4 regions of the Streptomyces sp. NPDC006259 genome follow, and region 1 is predicted to be linked to each of the others. Evidence: riboswitches for the same ligand, from Rfam matches in the RefSeq annotation. Region 1 holds a riboswitch; each other region holds the start of a gene.
What was found. A riboswitch is a leader RNA that binds a small molecule or an ion and turns the genes downstream of it on or off. The one in region 1 is predicted to bind cyclic di-AMP.

Region 2: another riboswitch for cyclic di-AMP. It lies ahead of ACFYO5_RS17140 (transglycosylase SLT domain-containing protein); the one in region 1 lies ahead of ACFYO5_RS27660 (M23 family metallopeptidase).
Region 3: another riboswitch for cyclic di-AMP. It lies ahead of ACFYO5_RS06760 (C40 family peptidase); the one in region 1 lies ahead of ACFYO5_RS27660 (M23 family metallopeptidase).
Region 4: another riboswitch for cyclic di-AMP. It lies ahead of ACFYO5_RS14130 (peptidoglycan DD-metalloendopeptidase family protein); the one in region 1 lies ahead of ACFYO5_RS27660 (M23 family metallopeptidase).

Annotation. Positions count from the first base shown of each region.
Region 1 is NZ_JBIAHY010000006.1:687,003-690,786, forward strand. Features, by position in the region: gene ACFYO5_RS27645 (MarR family winged helix-turn-helix transcriptional regulator) at 1-258, opposite strand, end outside; gene ACFYO5_RS27650 (dihydrofolate reductase family protein) at 366-1,511, shown strand; tRNA gene ACFYO5_RS27655 (tRNA-Met) at 1,578-1,651, shown strand; cyclic di-AMP (ydaO/yuaA leader) riboswitch at 1,969-2,128, shown strand; gene ACFYO5_RS27660 (M23 family metallopeptidase) at 2,136-3,161, shown strand; gene ACFYO5_RS27665 (aldo/keto reductase) at 3,282-3,784, shown strand, end outside.
Region 2 is NZ_JBIAHY010000004.1:117,473-121,256, reverse strand. Features, by position in the region: cyclic di-AMP (ydaO/yuaA leader) riboswitch at 806-986, shown strand; gene ACFYO5_RS17140 (transglycosylase SLT domain-containing protein) at 992-1,471, shown strand; gene ACFYO5_RS17135 (HAD family hydrolase) at 1,595-2,419, opposite strand; gene ACFYO5_RS17130 (GNAT family N-acetyltransferase) at 2,670-3,743, shown strand; gene ACFYO5_RS17125 (glycosyltransferase) at 3,780-3,784, shown strand, end outside.
Region 3 is NZ_JBIAHY010000002.1:125,908-129,691, forward strand. Features, by position in the region: gene ACFYO5_RS06740 (8-amino-7-oxononanoate synthase) at 1-452, shown strand, start outside; gene ACFYO5_RS06745 (DUF397 domain-containing protein) at 507-749, opposite strand; gene ACFYO5_RS06750 (helix-turn-helix domain-containing protein) at 759-1,619, opposite strand; gene ACFYO5_RS06755 (ATP-binding protein) at 1,833-2,318, shown strand; gene ACFYO5_RS06760 (C40 family peptidase) at 2,422-2,895, opposite strand; cyclic di-AMP (ydaO/yuaA leader) riboswitch at 2,899-3,042, opposite strand; gene ACFYO5_RS06765 (hypothetical protein) at 3,460-3,765, opposite strand.
Region 4 is NZ_JBIAHY010000003.1:614,828-618,611, forward strand. Features, by position in the region: gene ACFYO5_RS14115 (helix-turn-helix domain-containing protein) at 1-397, shown strand, start outside; gene ACFYO5_RS14120 (DUF6126 family protein) at 394-516, shown strand; gene ACFYO5_RS14125 (tyrosine-protein phosphatase) at 541-1,338, opposite strand; cyclic di-AMP (ydaO/yuaA leader) riboswitch at 2,184-2,345, shown strand; gene ACFYO5_RS14130 (peptidoglycan DD-metalloendopeptidase family protein) at 2,350-3,369, shown strand; gene ACFYO5_RS14135 (hypothetical protein) at 3,744-3,784, shown strand, end outside.

The sequences.
Region 1 (3,784 bases):
TACCAGTCCGTCCTTCTCCAGCCGCGTCACGGCGTACGTCAGCCTGCTGCGGGTGACCTTCAGCCGCTCCGCGAGGTCGGTCATGCGCAGCCGCCGCTCCGGCGCCTCCGAGAGGTTGGCGAGGATGGAGTAGTAGGCGTGGGGCATGCCGGCGTCCTGCTGGAGCTGCCGGTCGATCGCGTCCTCCAGGAGGAGGTATCCGGCGATGTACGCGCGCCAGGCGCGCTGCTCCTCGGGGGTGAGCCAGCGGGTCGTCATGCGCCCAGTGTAGTTTTGTTTCAAACTTGAACCAAGCCCGTCGTCCACTGTTCCGTCCGACGTCCACGCCACCCTTGCGACGCCCGATCCCGGAGAGACCCGCGCCGATGCCGTACCCGTACGTCCTGCTGTCCGCCGCCGTCTCCCTCGACGGCTACCTCGACGACACCGGTCCCGACCGGCTGCTGCTGTCCGGCCCGGCCGACTTCGACCGGGTCGACGAGGTGCGGGCCTCCGTCGACGCCATCCTGGTCGGGGCCGGCACGATCCGCGCCGACAACCCGCGCCTGTTGGTCAACTCGCCCGGCCGCCGTGCCGCACGGGTCGCCGCGGGCAAGCCGGAGTACCCCCTCAAGGTGACGGTCAGCGGTTCCGGAGAGCTGGACCCGGAGGCCCGGTTCTGGCACACCGGTGGCCACAAGGTCCTCTACACGACGCGGACGGGCGCGGACCGCGCCCGTGCCCTCGGTCTCGGGCGCGCGACCGACGTCGTGCCGCTGGGCGCCCACCTCGACTGGCGCCGGCTCCTGGAACACCTCCACGACGTACGGGGCGTACGGCGCCTGATGGTCGAGGGCGGCGGGACCGTCCACACCCAGCTCCTCCAGGAGGGCCTCGCCGACGAACTCCAGCTCGTCCTGGCACCGTTGTTCGTGGGCGACCCGGACGCGCCCCGGCTCTTCGGCCCCGGCGGTTATCAGGGCGGGCGCCTGCGGCTGGTCGGGACCCGGCGCATCGAGGACGTCGTCCTGATGTCGTACGAGCCCACCGCACCCGGTACCGGCCCGCTCCCCGCCGCCGCCGACCGGCACTGGCTGGCCCTCGCCTGTGAGCTGGCCGCCGCCTGTCCGCCGTCGCGGACCGCCTTCAGTGTCGGCGCGGTCGTGGTGGCGGCCGACGGCACGGAGCTGGCGCGCGGCCACTCCCGCGAGGCGGGCGATCCCGTCGTCCACGCCGAGGAGGCGGCCCTCGCCAAGATCGACGCCGCCGACCCCCGGCTGGCCGGCGCCACCGTCTACAGCAGCCTGGAGCCCTGCGCCCGGCGCTCCTCCCGGCCCGCCCCGTGCGCCCGCCTCATCCTCGACGCGGGCGTGCGCCGGGTCGTGACGGCCTGGCGGGAGCCGGACACCTTCGTCACCGATGCCGACGGCAGCGGCCTGCTCACCGCCGCCGGAGCGGACGTCGTCGTCCTTCCGGAGTACGGGGACCAGGCGAAGGCGCCGAACGGGCATCTGCTCCGACGGACCCCCTGATCGAGCCCCCGCGTCCGACCGTGGTTCTGGGCATCCCCCGCATGGCGTAGACTGGTGTCACACCGACGCGGGGTGGAGCAGCTCGGTAGCTCGCTGGGCTCATAACCCAGAGGTCGCAGGTTCAAATCCTGTCCCCGCTACTCAAGGCCGAAGGCCGGAATCCTGATCATGGGATTCCGGCCTTCGGTGCGTTCGGCGGGCGGCGTCGCCGCAGGAGCCGTCACGCAGGGTGATCGCTCGGGAGCCCTGTGATCACATCTGAGTCACCATCAAAAACCCGGGTGACTCCTGAGGTGTTCCGGCGGTCGGTCAACTCGCCCGTTTTTCAGCGGTCCTGGGCCGAAAGTCCAGGCCAGAAATGTTGTTGATCAAGCAGAACGGCTTGGAATCATGCGCCCAGGTCTATTAACGTTCGATAACGCAGCGCGGTCGTCCCAGCCGGCACAAGAGTCGGCTCCGCGCGCACGCGTCGAATCCCGCAAGGGAACCGGGGAACCACCAACTTGGGGTGAATCTCGCGTAAGCCGCCGTACAGTCACGGCCGGTATACGCGCGTAGGAGACCTTCCCGCTCCGAACCCGTCAGCTAACCCGGTAGGCGACGGAAGGAAAGGAGCACGCCCGCGTGGCGTCCAACCGGCCTGCCCCAGAAGCCCCCACCGTGCCCGCCCAGCAGACCTTCGGCTACGGCACCTACCGCACCGACGAGGGCCCCTGGGAGGAATGGAACCCCACCGCGGACTCCGTTCGCCCGGTGCGCGGTAAGCACCGCGTCGCCAAGCAGCGCGGCGGACTCGCCCGCAGCTCCACCGTTCTCGGCGTCGGTGTCATCGCTGCCGTCGGCGGCGCGGGCATGGCCAGCGCCAACACCGGCAAGTCGCCGGTCTCCATCTCCATGCCGGACCTTCCCTCGGTGGGTTCCCTCATCTCGGACGACGACACCCCCGAGGAGACGGCGCCCGCGCTCAGCACCTTCGGCGCCGAGACCGTCGCCGACGACCGCGCGGACAGCGGTGCCGACGCCGGTGAGGCGCTCCGCAACCGGATCATGGCGCAGGCCGAGTCGCAGCAGACACAGGTCGAGACCAAGGCGCAGGAAGCCGCCGAGGCCGCCGCGGCCAAGGCCGCCGCCGACGCCGCCGCCAAGGCCGAGAAGGCCGCCGCGGCCAAGGCCGAGGCCGCCAGGAAGAAGGCCGCCGAGGAAGCCGCCAAGAAGGCGGAGGCCGAGCGCCTCGCCGAGCTGGCCAAGCAGTTCACGCTGCCGACCTCCTCGTACACGATCACCTCGACCTTCGGCCAGGCCGGCGCCTACTGGTCCTCCGGGTACCACACCGGCCTTGACTTCGCCGCCCCCACCGGCACGCTCATCAAGGCCGTGCACAACGGCACCATCACCTCCGCCGGCTACGACGGGTCGTACGGGTACAAGACCGTGCTCACCCTGGACGACGGCACCGAGCTGTGGTTCGCCCACCAGTCCTCCATCAGCGTCAGCGTCGGCCAGAAGGTCGCCACCGGCGACATCATCGGCCGCGTCGGCGCCACCGGCAACGTCACCGGTGCCCACCTCCACCTGGAGGTCCACCCGGGCGGCAGCAGCAGCGGCATCGACCCGGCCGCCTGGCTGCGGTCCAAGGGGCTCACCCCCTGAGGTCTTCCGGGGAGTGTCACGGGGGTCGGTGAGGTCTACGCCCGGATGTTTCCCGGATGTTCGTGAACCCTGACCGGAGGCGCGGAATGCGCGCCTCCGGCCAGGGTGTTGTCATAAGGCATGACTTCTCTGCGCAAGCTCGGCTCCTCCGACCTGGAGGTCTTCCCGCTCGCCCTCGGCGGCAACGTCTTCGGCTGGACCGCGGACGAGGCGGCCTCCTTCGCCGTCCTCGACGCCTACGCGGCAGGCGGCGGCAACTTCCTGGACAGCGCCGACTCGTACTCGGCGTGGGCCGAGGGCAACAGTGGCGGTGAATCCGAGACCATCATCGGCAACTGGGTGAAGGCCCGCGGCAACCGCGACGACATCGTGATCGCCACCAAGGTCAGCCAGCACCCCGACCACCCAGGGCTGAGCGCCGCCAACATCAAGGCCGCCGCCGACGCCTCCCTGCGGCGCCTGGACACCGACCGCATCGACCTCTACTACACCCACTTCGACAAGCCCGAGGTGCCCGTCGAGGAGATCGTCGGCGCGCTCGACGAACTGGTGAAGGCGGGCAAGGTGCGGCACATCGCCGCCTCCAACATCTCCCCCGAACGCCTGCGGGCCTCACTCGAGTT
Region 2 (3,784 bases), on a different contig from region 1:
CCGACACACTCGCCCCGCCGCCCTCACGGGGGCCACACACATGCGCATCCGTTCGCCCTTCCCCTAGGGGGACAGCCCACGAGGACCTACGCACCCGTCTGCCCGACGGAACCCTCCCGCACGCCCGCGCGCGGCGGCCACCGGCCGCCGAGCCCGCGTCGGCACTCCCGGAGCACGCCCCGGCCGGACTCTCCTACCGGCCGACACCCCCGGACGCCACCGCCACCGCCACTGCCCACCGCCACCGCCACCGCCACCGCCCACTCCGACCGCGACCGCCCACTGCGACCGCGACCGCGGCTGACGCACGAGGCTGACGTACGAGTCGCAGCGCACCCAGGTGCGTAGACGGCGGCACAGGTCCGCGGCGTGGCACCGGGCCGCCCCGCCCACCACCCACGTGCACGCGGCGCCTCGAACGGCGGGAGCCTCAGCAACGACTCCCCGTCGAGAGGTGTACGCACGGAGGGCGGCGGGGGCGTGTTCCACCGGACCGGGCGGAAGCACCTTCCACGTACGCCCCTTTAAAAGGGACTTGAGGCTCAATGCCCGTTATACCCTTCTTATGGACGCTGGTGAGTTGGCTCACTCCACAGCCCTGCCGGTGACCAGACCCGGAAGCTGTGATTCCGCTTTGCCGTCGGCGAGTTGACGTCCGGCGAATACAAAGGATCAAGCAGGCATAGTCATCCGATCAAGGTCAATAGGGGCGATCTGTGAATCCGGCACTTGTTCCGGACATGCGCTCTCGCATACGTTCCCGGCCTGTCGGGCAGACGCCTAATCCTGCCGCCGCCCGACATCCCATTGACCAACACTCACGCACGGCAGGAGCGGGGGACCCAGGTAAGTCGCCGAGCCGTACGTCACGGACGTACCGGACCGGCTTGGGGTGAAGCCGTCCCGCCGTACCCCTACGGCGGCCGGCCGGGCACTTTCCAGCCCGAACCCGACAGCTCACCTCGCAGGCGCCGGAGAGGAACCTTTCGTCATGCCTGCTGCCGCCCAGCACCGCCGCACCCGCCTCGCCCGCACCCTCGCCGTCGCCGCCACCGGCGCCGCCGTGCTGGCCCTTCCGCTCATCGGCTCCACCAGCGCCTCCGCGGCCACCACGACGTCGGCCACCACGGCCACCACCACGGCCGGGTACACCGACAACCTCGACGGCTGGATCCGCGAGTCCCTCGCGATCATGGCCGAACAGGGCATTCCGGGCACCTACGACGGCATCTACCGCAACGTCATGCGCGAGTCCTCGGGCAACCCGAACGCCATCAACCTCTGGGACTCCAACGCGGCCGCGGGTATCCCGTCCAAGGGCCTGCTCCAGGTCATCGACCCCACCTTCGCCGCCTACCACGTGGCCGGCACGGCCTACGACCCGTACGACCCGGTCGCCAACATCACCGCCGCCTGCAACTACGCGGCCCACCGGTACGGCTCGATCGACAACGTCTTCGGCGCCTACTGACAGCCTCCCCAGGAGAGCCGGGGAGCCGGGACAGCCGGGGACCGGGCTGCCGGGGACCGGGAGAACCAGGGAACCGGGAACCTGTAGAACGAGGGAACCAGGTGGCCTGGGGCGCCAGGTGAACTACGGGAACAGTCTTTCGAGGACGACGGCCACGCCGTCGTCCTCGTTCGACGTCGTCACCTCGTCCGCCACCGCCCTGAGTTCGGGATGGGCGTTGGCCATCGCCACACCGCGCGCCGCCCAGTCGAACATCGGAAGGTCGTTGGGCATGTCACCGAAGGCGATCGTGTCCTCGGGCCGCAGCCCGAGGTGCTCGGCCGCCAGGGCCAGCCCGGTCGCCTTCGTCACTCCGCACGGCTGTAGTTCCACCGTGCCCGGCCCGGACATCGTGACGGTGGCCAGCGAGCCGACCACTGAACGGGCCGTCGCCGCCAACTCGTCGTCGGACAGGGTCGGATGACGCAGCAGCACCTTGCTGATCGGCTCGCACCACAGGTCGTCGCGCACTCCGACGCGCAGGGCCGGCAGCGTGGGATGCGGCATCAGATAGCCCGGTTCGATGAGCGTGAGCCCGTCGACGCCGTCCTGGTCGACGGCCGCGTACACCTCGCCCACCTCGGCCTCGATCTTGCCGAGCGCCGTCTCGGCCAGTTCACGGTCCAGGGTGACCGACCACAGCAGACGGTCCGCCCCGACGTCGTAGAGCTGCGCGCCCTGTCCGCACACCGCGAGCCCTCTGCCGCGCAGGATGTCGAGCAGCGGCCGTACGCGAGGCGCCGGCCGGCCGGTCACCACCAGGTGGTGGGCCCCTGCCGCCGCCACCCTCGCGAGCGCGTCGAGCGACCGGTCGGAGAAGGTGTCGTCGCCGCGGAGCAGCGTTCCGTCCAGGTCGGTGGCGACGAGGGAGTACGCGCAGCGCGCGGCATATGCGGTGGGTGCGGCCATGATCAGAGAATACGGACCCCAACGGGCTCCGACTCACCTCCAGTTCGGCGCCCGCTCCTTCCCCTTCCGTGCCGTTCGGGCGAGAAACGGCTTTCTGCCGCAACGCCGGGTACAGGGACGTTGAAGGCCTATGCACCGGTTGGCAACCAGATGGTCCGCTACCTACCGCCCGTAGTACCTGGAGCGGTACCGTCCAGACAGTCCAGGGGGACGGGGACTTGATCGGGGGGTCGGGTTGAGCGGTGGGCGTATTCGTGTGCTGAAGCCGGAGGATCTCGGCGAGGGGGAGAAGGAGCGGTGGCGCGCGCTGCGTGTCGCGTCGGCGGCTCCGCGCAACCCGTTCATGGAACCGGAGTTCACCGACGCCGTGGCGCGCGTGCGGCCCCGCACGCGCGTGGCGGTGGTGTACGAGGGGCGCGAGCCGGTCGGCTTCCTGCCCCACGAGCGGGGCCGGCTCGGTCAGGGCCACGCCCTCGCGTACGGCGTCTCGGACTCCCAGGGAGCCGTCCTCGGCCCGGGTCTCGGGCTGAACGCGGACGACGTCCTGCGGGCCTGCTCCCTGTCGAGCTTCGCCTTCGACAACCTGGAGGCGGGGCAGGAGTTGTTCGTCCCGCACGCGTCGGCCGAGTACGCCTCCTACGTCATCGACGTGGAGAAGGGGTACGGAACGTACGAGTCCGTCCTGCGCGCGCAGTCGCCGAAGTTCCTGAAGACGACGCTCGCCAAGGAGCGTCGGCTCGGCCGTCAGGTCGGTGACCTGCGGTTCGTGTTCGACGAGCGCGATCCGGCCGCCCTGCGCACGCTGATGGCCTGGAAATCCGCGCAGTACCGCAGGACCGGCCGCCGGGACCGCTTCGCGCAGGACTGGATCACCCGGCTCGTGGAACAGCTGGCCTCACGGACGCGCGGCCCGGACTGCTCCGGCACGCTGTCCGTCCTCTACGCCGGCGGGCAGCCGGTGGCCGCGCACTTCGGGCTGCGCTCGACGACCGTCCTGGCCTGCTGGTTCCCGGCCTACGACCCGGAGTACGCGAAGTACTCGCCCGGTCTGGTGCTGCATCTGCGGATGGCCGAGGCGGCCGCCGCCGAGGGCATCGGCCTGCTCGACCTCGGCCGGGGGGCCGCCGAGTACAAGGACTCGTTGAGGACGGGCGAACTGCCCGTCTACGAAGGAGCGTGGACGCGTCCGGGGGCGGGCGCCGCACTCCACTGGCTCAGCCGCGAACCCGCGCGCCGCGCGCACCACTTCGTGCGCAACCGGCCACGGCTCGCGGCGGCGGCCGCACAGGCGTTGAAGGGCGTCGGACGGCTCCGCCGGTCCTGAGGATCCCGGCGGTGCCGCGGACATCCCGGCGGTGCCATGGA
Region 3 (3,784 bases), on a different contig from region 1:
TGTCCAAGTCGCTGGGCGGTCAGGGCGGCGCCGTGCTCGGCCCCGCGCGCGTGATCGACCACCTGGTCAACACGGCCCGGACGTTCATCTTCGACACCGGCCTCGCCCCGGCGGCGGTGGGCGCGGCCCTGGCCGCCCTGGCGGTGCTGCGCCGTGAGCCGCGACGCGCGGCACGCGCGCGTGCGGTCGCGGGCGAGCTGCACGCGCGCCTGACGGCCGCGGGTCTGGAAGCGGCGCGTCCGGACGCCGCGGTCGTCTCCGTGCGGGCTCCGTCCCCGGAGGAGGCCGTGCGCTGGGCGGCGGACTGCCGGGCGGCGGGCCTGGCCGTGGGCTGCTTCCGTCCTCCTTCCGTGCCCGACGGCGTCTCACGCCTGAGGCTGACCGCCCGCGCGGACCTCGGTGAGGGCCAGATCGAACGCGCTGTACGAGTGATCGGCGAGACGCGGCCGTGAGTCGGCGTGACACGGCCGTGCGCCGCTCGACGGTGGCTGGTCGGCGGGCCGCGCTCAGCGGAAGGCGGCCGTGAAGTCCGTCCAGCTCCCGGGGGAGAAGAGCAGCGCGGGCCCGGCCGGGTCCTTGGAGTCGCGTACGGCGAGCAGACCGGCCCACGGCCCGGTGTCCGGGCGGGCCGTCTCCACGCAGTTGTTGGCTCCCGTGCTGTAGCTGCTGCGCAGCCACCGCAGACCCCGAGGGTCGGGGAGCGCGGGCGGATCGGTGCTGGAAGGTACGTTCCGAGGCAGTGCGGTCATGGTGCCTCCCTACGCGCCGTCACCTATCGCGGCGAGGTAGTCCAGTGAGTCCCCGGGCGAAAGCGCGTGTGCCCGAAGGGCGTTGAAGGCCTCGGTGTAGGCCTGGAGGTCTTCTTTCCGCTCGAGGTAGAGGCTACTCGTCAAGTGGTCGAGAACAACCACATCCAGATCAGAAGCGCTCGCAAATGAGAAGATAACGAAAGAGCCGGTGACACCGATGTGCGCCCCGGCGCTGAACGGCAGCACCTGGAGCCTGACCTGGGGCAGCCGCGCCGCCTCCCTCAGCCGTTCCAGCTGATGGGCCATCACCTCCGGACCGCCCACCTCCCGCCGCAGCACCGCCTCGTCGAGCACCGCGTCCATCTCCAGCGGCGGCCGGGCCCGCAACACGCCCTGCCTGGCCAGCCGCACCTCCACCAGCGTGTCCAGCCGCTCCTCGTCGAGGCCCTCCACCGCGGCCCGGGTCACTTCACGGGCGTACGCGGGAGTCTGCAGAAGGCCCGGCACGACGGTCGTCTCCAGGGTGCGCATCGCGCTCGCCTGCGACTCCAGGCTGATGAAGTCCCGGTAGGTGGGCGGCAGGACCCCGCGATAGGCGTGCCACCAGTGCTCCCGGCCGTCACCCTCGACCGATCCGGCCAACGCCAGCATCAGTCCCCGCAGCTGAGCGTCGTCCACGCGGTAGGCGTCGAGGAGTAACCGCACATCGGCCGGTTTCGTGCCACTGGTGCCGGTCTCGATCCGGCTCACCTTCGACTGGTGCCAGCCCACGAGCCTGGCCGCCTCACCACTGGTGAGCCCCGCGCGGGCGCGCAGCGCCCGCAGTTCGGCGCCCAGCTTTCGGCGGCGCACCGCGGGACCGTGCTGCATGGGATCCTCCTTACTCCCTCCGGGCCGTGCAAATACGCTCTGCCCTAGCAGAGTTCACCGCATCGAGCGACAGATATATGCACATGTTGGTGGATCGCCACGCGTGACCGGCGCGGTGATGGCACTCTGGCGGCGAAGCACCAGTCCGGGACCGTACTCGAACCATCCGCACCGTGTTGGACTCCGGTCCCGTGGGAAAGGGACGACGTCGCCATGGCAGATCACCTGGAAGCATCCGTCACTCTGCCGAGCGATCCCGCCTCGGTGTCCACTGCCCGCACCTACGTGCTCGACACCCTCGCGCGGTGGGGTCTCCCCACCGCCGCGGAGCTTGCCGACACCGTCCGCCTGATCGTCTCGGAGCTGGCCACCAACGCCGTACAGCACACCTTCGGGCAGTCGCCCACCTTCACGGTGGACCTCGTGCTCGACCGCGACGAGCGGCTCCACATCGGCGTCACCGACAGTCACCCGCGCTTCCCCCAACGACTGCCGGCCGCCGTCCAGCAGGACAACGGCCGAGGCTTGGTGATCATCAGATGGCTGACCGCGGAGTGCGGCGGAAGGCTGCGGGTCCGCCCCACGCGCGAGGGCGGCAAGACCGTCTTCATCGAGCTGCCCTGGACGGTCCCCGTCGAGCCCGCCGAACCCACCGCGAGCGGGGTGCCGGTGACGGCGGTGGTCCGGCAGGAGCCCTGACGGGCCCCAGGGGCCGCCCTGAGCCACGGAGCGCCCCTCGCGGGCCGGGCACGGAACCCGGGGCGGTGGCGGCGCGTCAGGACGCCGTCACCGCCCCGGGAGGTCACTTGACCCGGCCGTACCAGACGCTCTTGGTCCAGATCTTCTGCAGCCGCACCACGTCCCCGGTCTTCGGGGAGTGCCAGATCTTGCCCTTACCGGCGTAGATCCCGACGTGGTAGACGCTCGACCCCGAGTGGAAGAAGACCAGGTCCCCGGCCTTGCGGCTGCCGGCGGAGATGTGGCGCGTCTTGTTGTACTGCTGGGCTGCCGTGCGCGGCAGCTTCTTGCCGGCCTTCTTGAACGAGTACAGCGTCAGCCCGGAGCAGTCGAACCTGTTCGGTCCGGTGGCCCCGTACCGGTACGGGGAGCCCTTCTTCGAGGCCGCGATCTTCAATGCCTTCGTCGCCGGTGTGGCGGCCGCGGCGTCGGCGGCGACACCGGGGACCACGATCGAGCCGCCGACGGCGGCGATGGCGAACGCCGAGGCCGTACCGGCCCGGGCCATGAGCGACGGGACACGATTGAGCGCAGTCATGCGCAACCCTTCGTCAGCCGCCTGTGAAGGATGACCTGTCGGATTCGGGCTGGCGAAGTTGCCCGGCCGCTGACGCGGCTTCACCCCAAGGGTTGCTCGGCCCGGTGCCTCCCCTGGCGGGGACGACCGGTCCGGCGACCCGGCTTGCTCGGGTCCTCCACTCCTGCCGATGCACTTCTGTCGACTCGGGCATCCGGGCGGCGGCAGGACTCGGCGTCCGCCCGGACCGCCCCGCCGCTTGTGGCGGGGGCTTGTCGTCAGTCAGGGATCTTGGCTCACCGATGTCCGAAAATCCCAACGGAACCGGGGATTTGTGGGGTTACTCACCACTCACCCGTTCGGGTGGACACCCTGATGTTCGATCAGGTGTCAAGGTGCCACAGGGCCTCCGACCAGCGAAGGAACCCCGGATTCCGCCCACTTTCGCCGTCCTCGGCGCAACTTATGGGGGTCGGAGGCGCCGTCCCGGATACTCCGAACAGGGGTACGCCGTTTGGTCCGTTTGAGTCCCGGTCCGGACGCGAGGCACCCGGACGCCGTCCGCCACGCCCGGACGGACGAGGGTCAACTGTCGGAGAGCGGCGGCATCGTGACGCGCGCCGTCCGGCGCTCCCCGTCGAGGACGCGCAGCGCCCGCGCGAGGGTCGGCGCGTGCAGTTCGCTCTCGCCCCGCTGGTGCATCAGGGTCAGCGCGTCCCGCAGCGCGGTCGCCCGGCTCACCAGTGCCTGGGCGGCCCGCAGTCCGCCGTAGGTGTCGCCCGGCCGGGCCGGGTTGATGCGGCCGACCAGGTCGACCACCTCCAGGTAACGGTCGATCAGCTCGGCCTCGGCGCTCGTCAGCGCGGGCAGCGGTGGCAGTTCGGGAAGCATCGGCGGCTCACCCCGCGTC
Region 4 (3,784 bases), on a different contig from region 1:
GCTGCTCGGGGAAACGGTCGCGGGCCGGGACGCCGTCGTGCGCACGGCCGACATGGAACCCACCCACGCGGGCGGCTGGACGTACTGGCAGTCCGGGGCGCCGGGGCGGGGCATGCAGGCGCTGCGGGTGCAGGTGCCGTACGGCTCACAGGGCGACATGGTGCGGGTGCATCCCGGTGAGGAGTGGCTGCACGTCCTGCGCGGACGGCTGCGGCTGCGCCTCGGTGACACCACCCACCTGCTCGGCCCCGGGGACAGCGCGCACTTCGACTCGCTGACCCCGCACCGCATCGCGGCCCAGGACCCCGACGGGGTCGACCTGCTCTTCGTCCACACCCTGTTGCAGAGTCCGACGGCCGCACTGTGCCTCGGCCCCAACCCTGGAGAGACGCCATGACCGACATGGAGGACAAGTTCCCCCGGAGCCTGTGGATCCGGCTGATCATCTACATCGCGGTGGGACACGTCTTCGCCGGGTTCCTCTGGCTGCTGTTCGAGGTCGGCGCCAACCAGTAGCCGACGGGCGCCGGGAGTGCTCGCTCAGTCGAGCAGACGCTCCCGGAGCCGCTCGCGGGTCTCCGGGGCCAGGCCGAGACCCTGCTCCAGGTAGGCGTCGACCCCGCCCCAGGTCTCCTCGACGGTCTCGAGCGCGGCCGCGAGGTACTCGGCGCGGGCGTCGAAGAGCGGGCTGAGCAGCTCCATCACCTCGGGGGAGTACGCCTCTGCGGACGTGCTGCTGCGGCGCACCTTGTAACGGCGGTGCTTGGCGTTGGACTCCAGGTAGTCCGTCAGGATCGCCTCGCGTTCCACGCCCAGCGCGAGCAGTGTCACGGCGACGGACAGACCCGCGCGGTCCTTGCCCGCCGCACAGTGCATCAGCGCCGGGACGCTGTCCTCGGCGAGGGCGTGCAGCACGCGGGAGTGCTCGCCCGTGCGCTCCTTCACGATCGAGCGGTAGGACGCGATCATCCGGCCGGCCGCCTTGCCGTCGCCGAGGATCTCGCGCAGTTGGTCGATGTGGCCGTCGCGGACCATCTTCCAGAACTCGGAGCCGTCCGCCGGGTCGGAGAGCGGGAGATTCACATTGCGCACGCCCGGCAGCTCGACGTCCGGGCCCTCCAGCTTCTGGTCCGCCGCGTTGCGGAAGTCGAAGACCGTGTGCAGGCCCAGCGAGGAGAGGAACGCGGCGTCCTCGGCGGTGGCGTGCGCGAGATGTCCGCTGCGGAACAGCACACCGTGGCGGACCCGTCGGCCGTCGACGGTCGGCAGACCGCCCACGTCACGGAAGTTCCGTACCCCGGCCAGCTCGGGTTCGGTCGACGGGATCTGCTGCGTCACGGGGGCTCCTCCCGGTCGTCGGTTCCGGTCGGCGCGGCTCGACATGGCCACCGGAACACCTCCTGACCATACGACATGGATGCCTGGGGCAAACGGGCTCTCCACCACGGTTTCCGGCGGTCGCGGCGCCTCCGGCGGTCGCGGGGCACGGAGGGCATGTCGGGTGCCCGAAGGGCGGGCAAGAGGTGCCGGGCGCACGCCCCTGTCAGGTGTGGCTCCGGCGTCCGGCATTCGCAGCACGGACGAACAGGTGCGGAATTCGGCGAAACGGTCCGGTCGGACTCGCCCCGCGTGCGTAATGGGCCGGGCGACCCCGGAACGGGCCGGTGGCGCTTGTGCTGGGTTACGCGGCCCGTCACGGGTTACCCGGGGCCGCAATGGGCTGGGCGCGCTCGGAAAGGAATGAGCGCGCTCGGCCCGGATATAGCGAATGAAATGCCGTGAAACGGGCGATGTTCACCGGCCGCGATGTGTCATATCGCGAGGTGCGCGGCGAGATGTGCGGCTACCTCGATGCGGCGGTTATCCGCCTGTGTCGCATGTGGGGGTTCTGTCCGAATTGAAGCCTTCATTCCCACTCGCGCTGAATTACGGGACTATGGGGGCAGGGTGCGTGAGCAGGGTCATATTCGTGACCCTGCGTCGTCCGTCATGTTCACGTAATGCTGTTGTTTTCCCAGGGTGTTCACCGGGAAATCGGCCTCTCCATTCACGCAGGGTGACGGAGAATTCCCGCAGGGGATCAAGGGAATGACGCGGGGAGTACAACCTTCGCTTGTGGCTGTGCGTCGTGGTCGCTTACGTTCCACACCAATCCGGACGGACGCCCAATCCTGCCGCCGCCCGGAACCCGCACACTCACCCGTGAACGGCAGGAGCGGGGGACCCACAGGCAGTACCGCCTGTTCCGGTCTCCGGAACGGCTAGGGGTACAGCCGCGCCTCGGCGCGGCCGGACATCTCCAGTCCGCACCCGACAGCTCACCTCGCAGGCGCCGGAGAGGAATTCGTCATGCCCGCCAAGGGTAAGCACCGCCGTCCGAAGCCCCAGCGCTTCACCCGCTCCATCGCCGCCGCCGGAACCGGCGGCGCCGCGCTCGCCCTCCCGCTCATGGGGGCCACCGGTGCGCACGCCGCGCCGTCCCAGTCGGCGGCGCAGTCGCTCTCCCCCGTCTCCGCCGTTTCCCCGCTCTCCTCCGTCCCGGAAAAGGCCGTCGAGGCCGTCCCGGTGGCGCAGAAGTCCGCGAAGTCCGCCACGGGCGCCAAGACCTACACGGTGCGGTCCGGCGACTACCTCTCGAAGATCGCCGACGAGCAGGACGTCAGCGGCGGCTGGACCCGTCTCTACGCGGACAACCGCGAGGCCGTCGGCGACAACCCGTCGCTGATCCACCCGGGTCTGAAGCTGTCGATCGGTGAGCGGGCCGCGGCGGGCACGACCAAGTCGCCGTCGGGTCCCTCTGGTTCCTCCGGTTCGTCCACCCCGTCGAAGAAGTCCTCGGGCTCCTCCACGAAGTCGTCCTCCTCGGCCTCGTCCGGGAAGTCCTCCTCCTCGGACTCGGCCAAGTCGTCCTCGGCGAAGGCGTCCACGACGCAGGCCGCCGGGAACACCACCGCCGCCACCGGCTTCACCCTCCCGGTGTCCGGCGCGACCGTCGGCACGCCGTACAGGATGTCCGGCAGCATGTGGTCCAGCGGCTACCACACCGGTGTCGACTTCGTGGTCCCGACCGGCACCTCGCTCAAGGCCGTCGGCGCGGGCACGGTCGTCTCCGCCGGCTGGGGCGGCGCGTACGGCAACCAGGTCGTCATCAGGCTCGCCGACGGCTACTACGCCCAGTACGCCCACCTGTCCTCGCTCTCCGTCTCGGCCGGCCAGTCCGTCTCCGCCGGTCAGCAGGTCGGCCTCTCCGGTGCCACCGGCAACGTGACCGGCCCGCACCTGCACTTCGAGATCCGCACCGGTCCCGACTACGGCTCGGACGTCGACCCGCTCGCCTACCTCCGCTCGCACGGCGTCTCCGTCGGCTGACGTATCGCTCGCCCGGCGTCCCGTCGGCTGACGTACCGCTCGCCCGGCGTCGCGTCGGCCGACGTACCGCCCGTACGGCGTCCCGTCGGCCGACCGACGTACCGCTCGACCTTCCGCCTCCACCTGACACGCCGCCGAAGGCCGGACCCCGTTCCCGGGGTCCGGCCTTCGGCGTTTCCGAGGACCCGCATCGGTCCTCGCGGCTGGTCGACTTTGCGCGTTCATGATCGTTCTGTTGCGGTCTCATGGCGAGTCCGCCCGAGGCGTCGACAGGCGGGGCAGGGTGGGGACACAGTGGCGGAACGGAACGGCAAGCGCTTTCTACTCGCGCGCCCAGTCCGTCTCACGCAGCCCCGTGTCACGAAGGAGCCCCGGTGCACGCCACCCCACGCCGAAGAACCGTCACCGTCGCCGC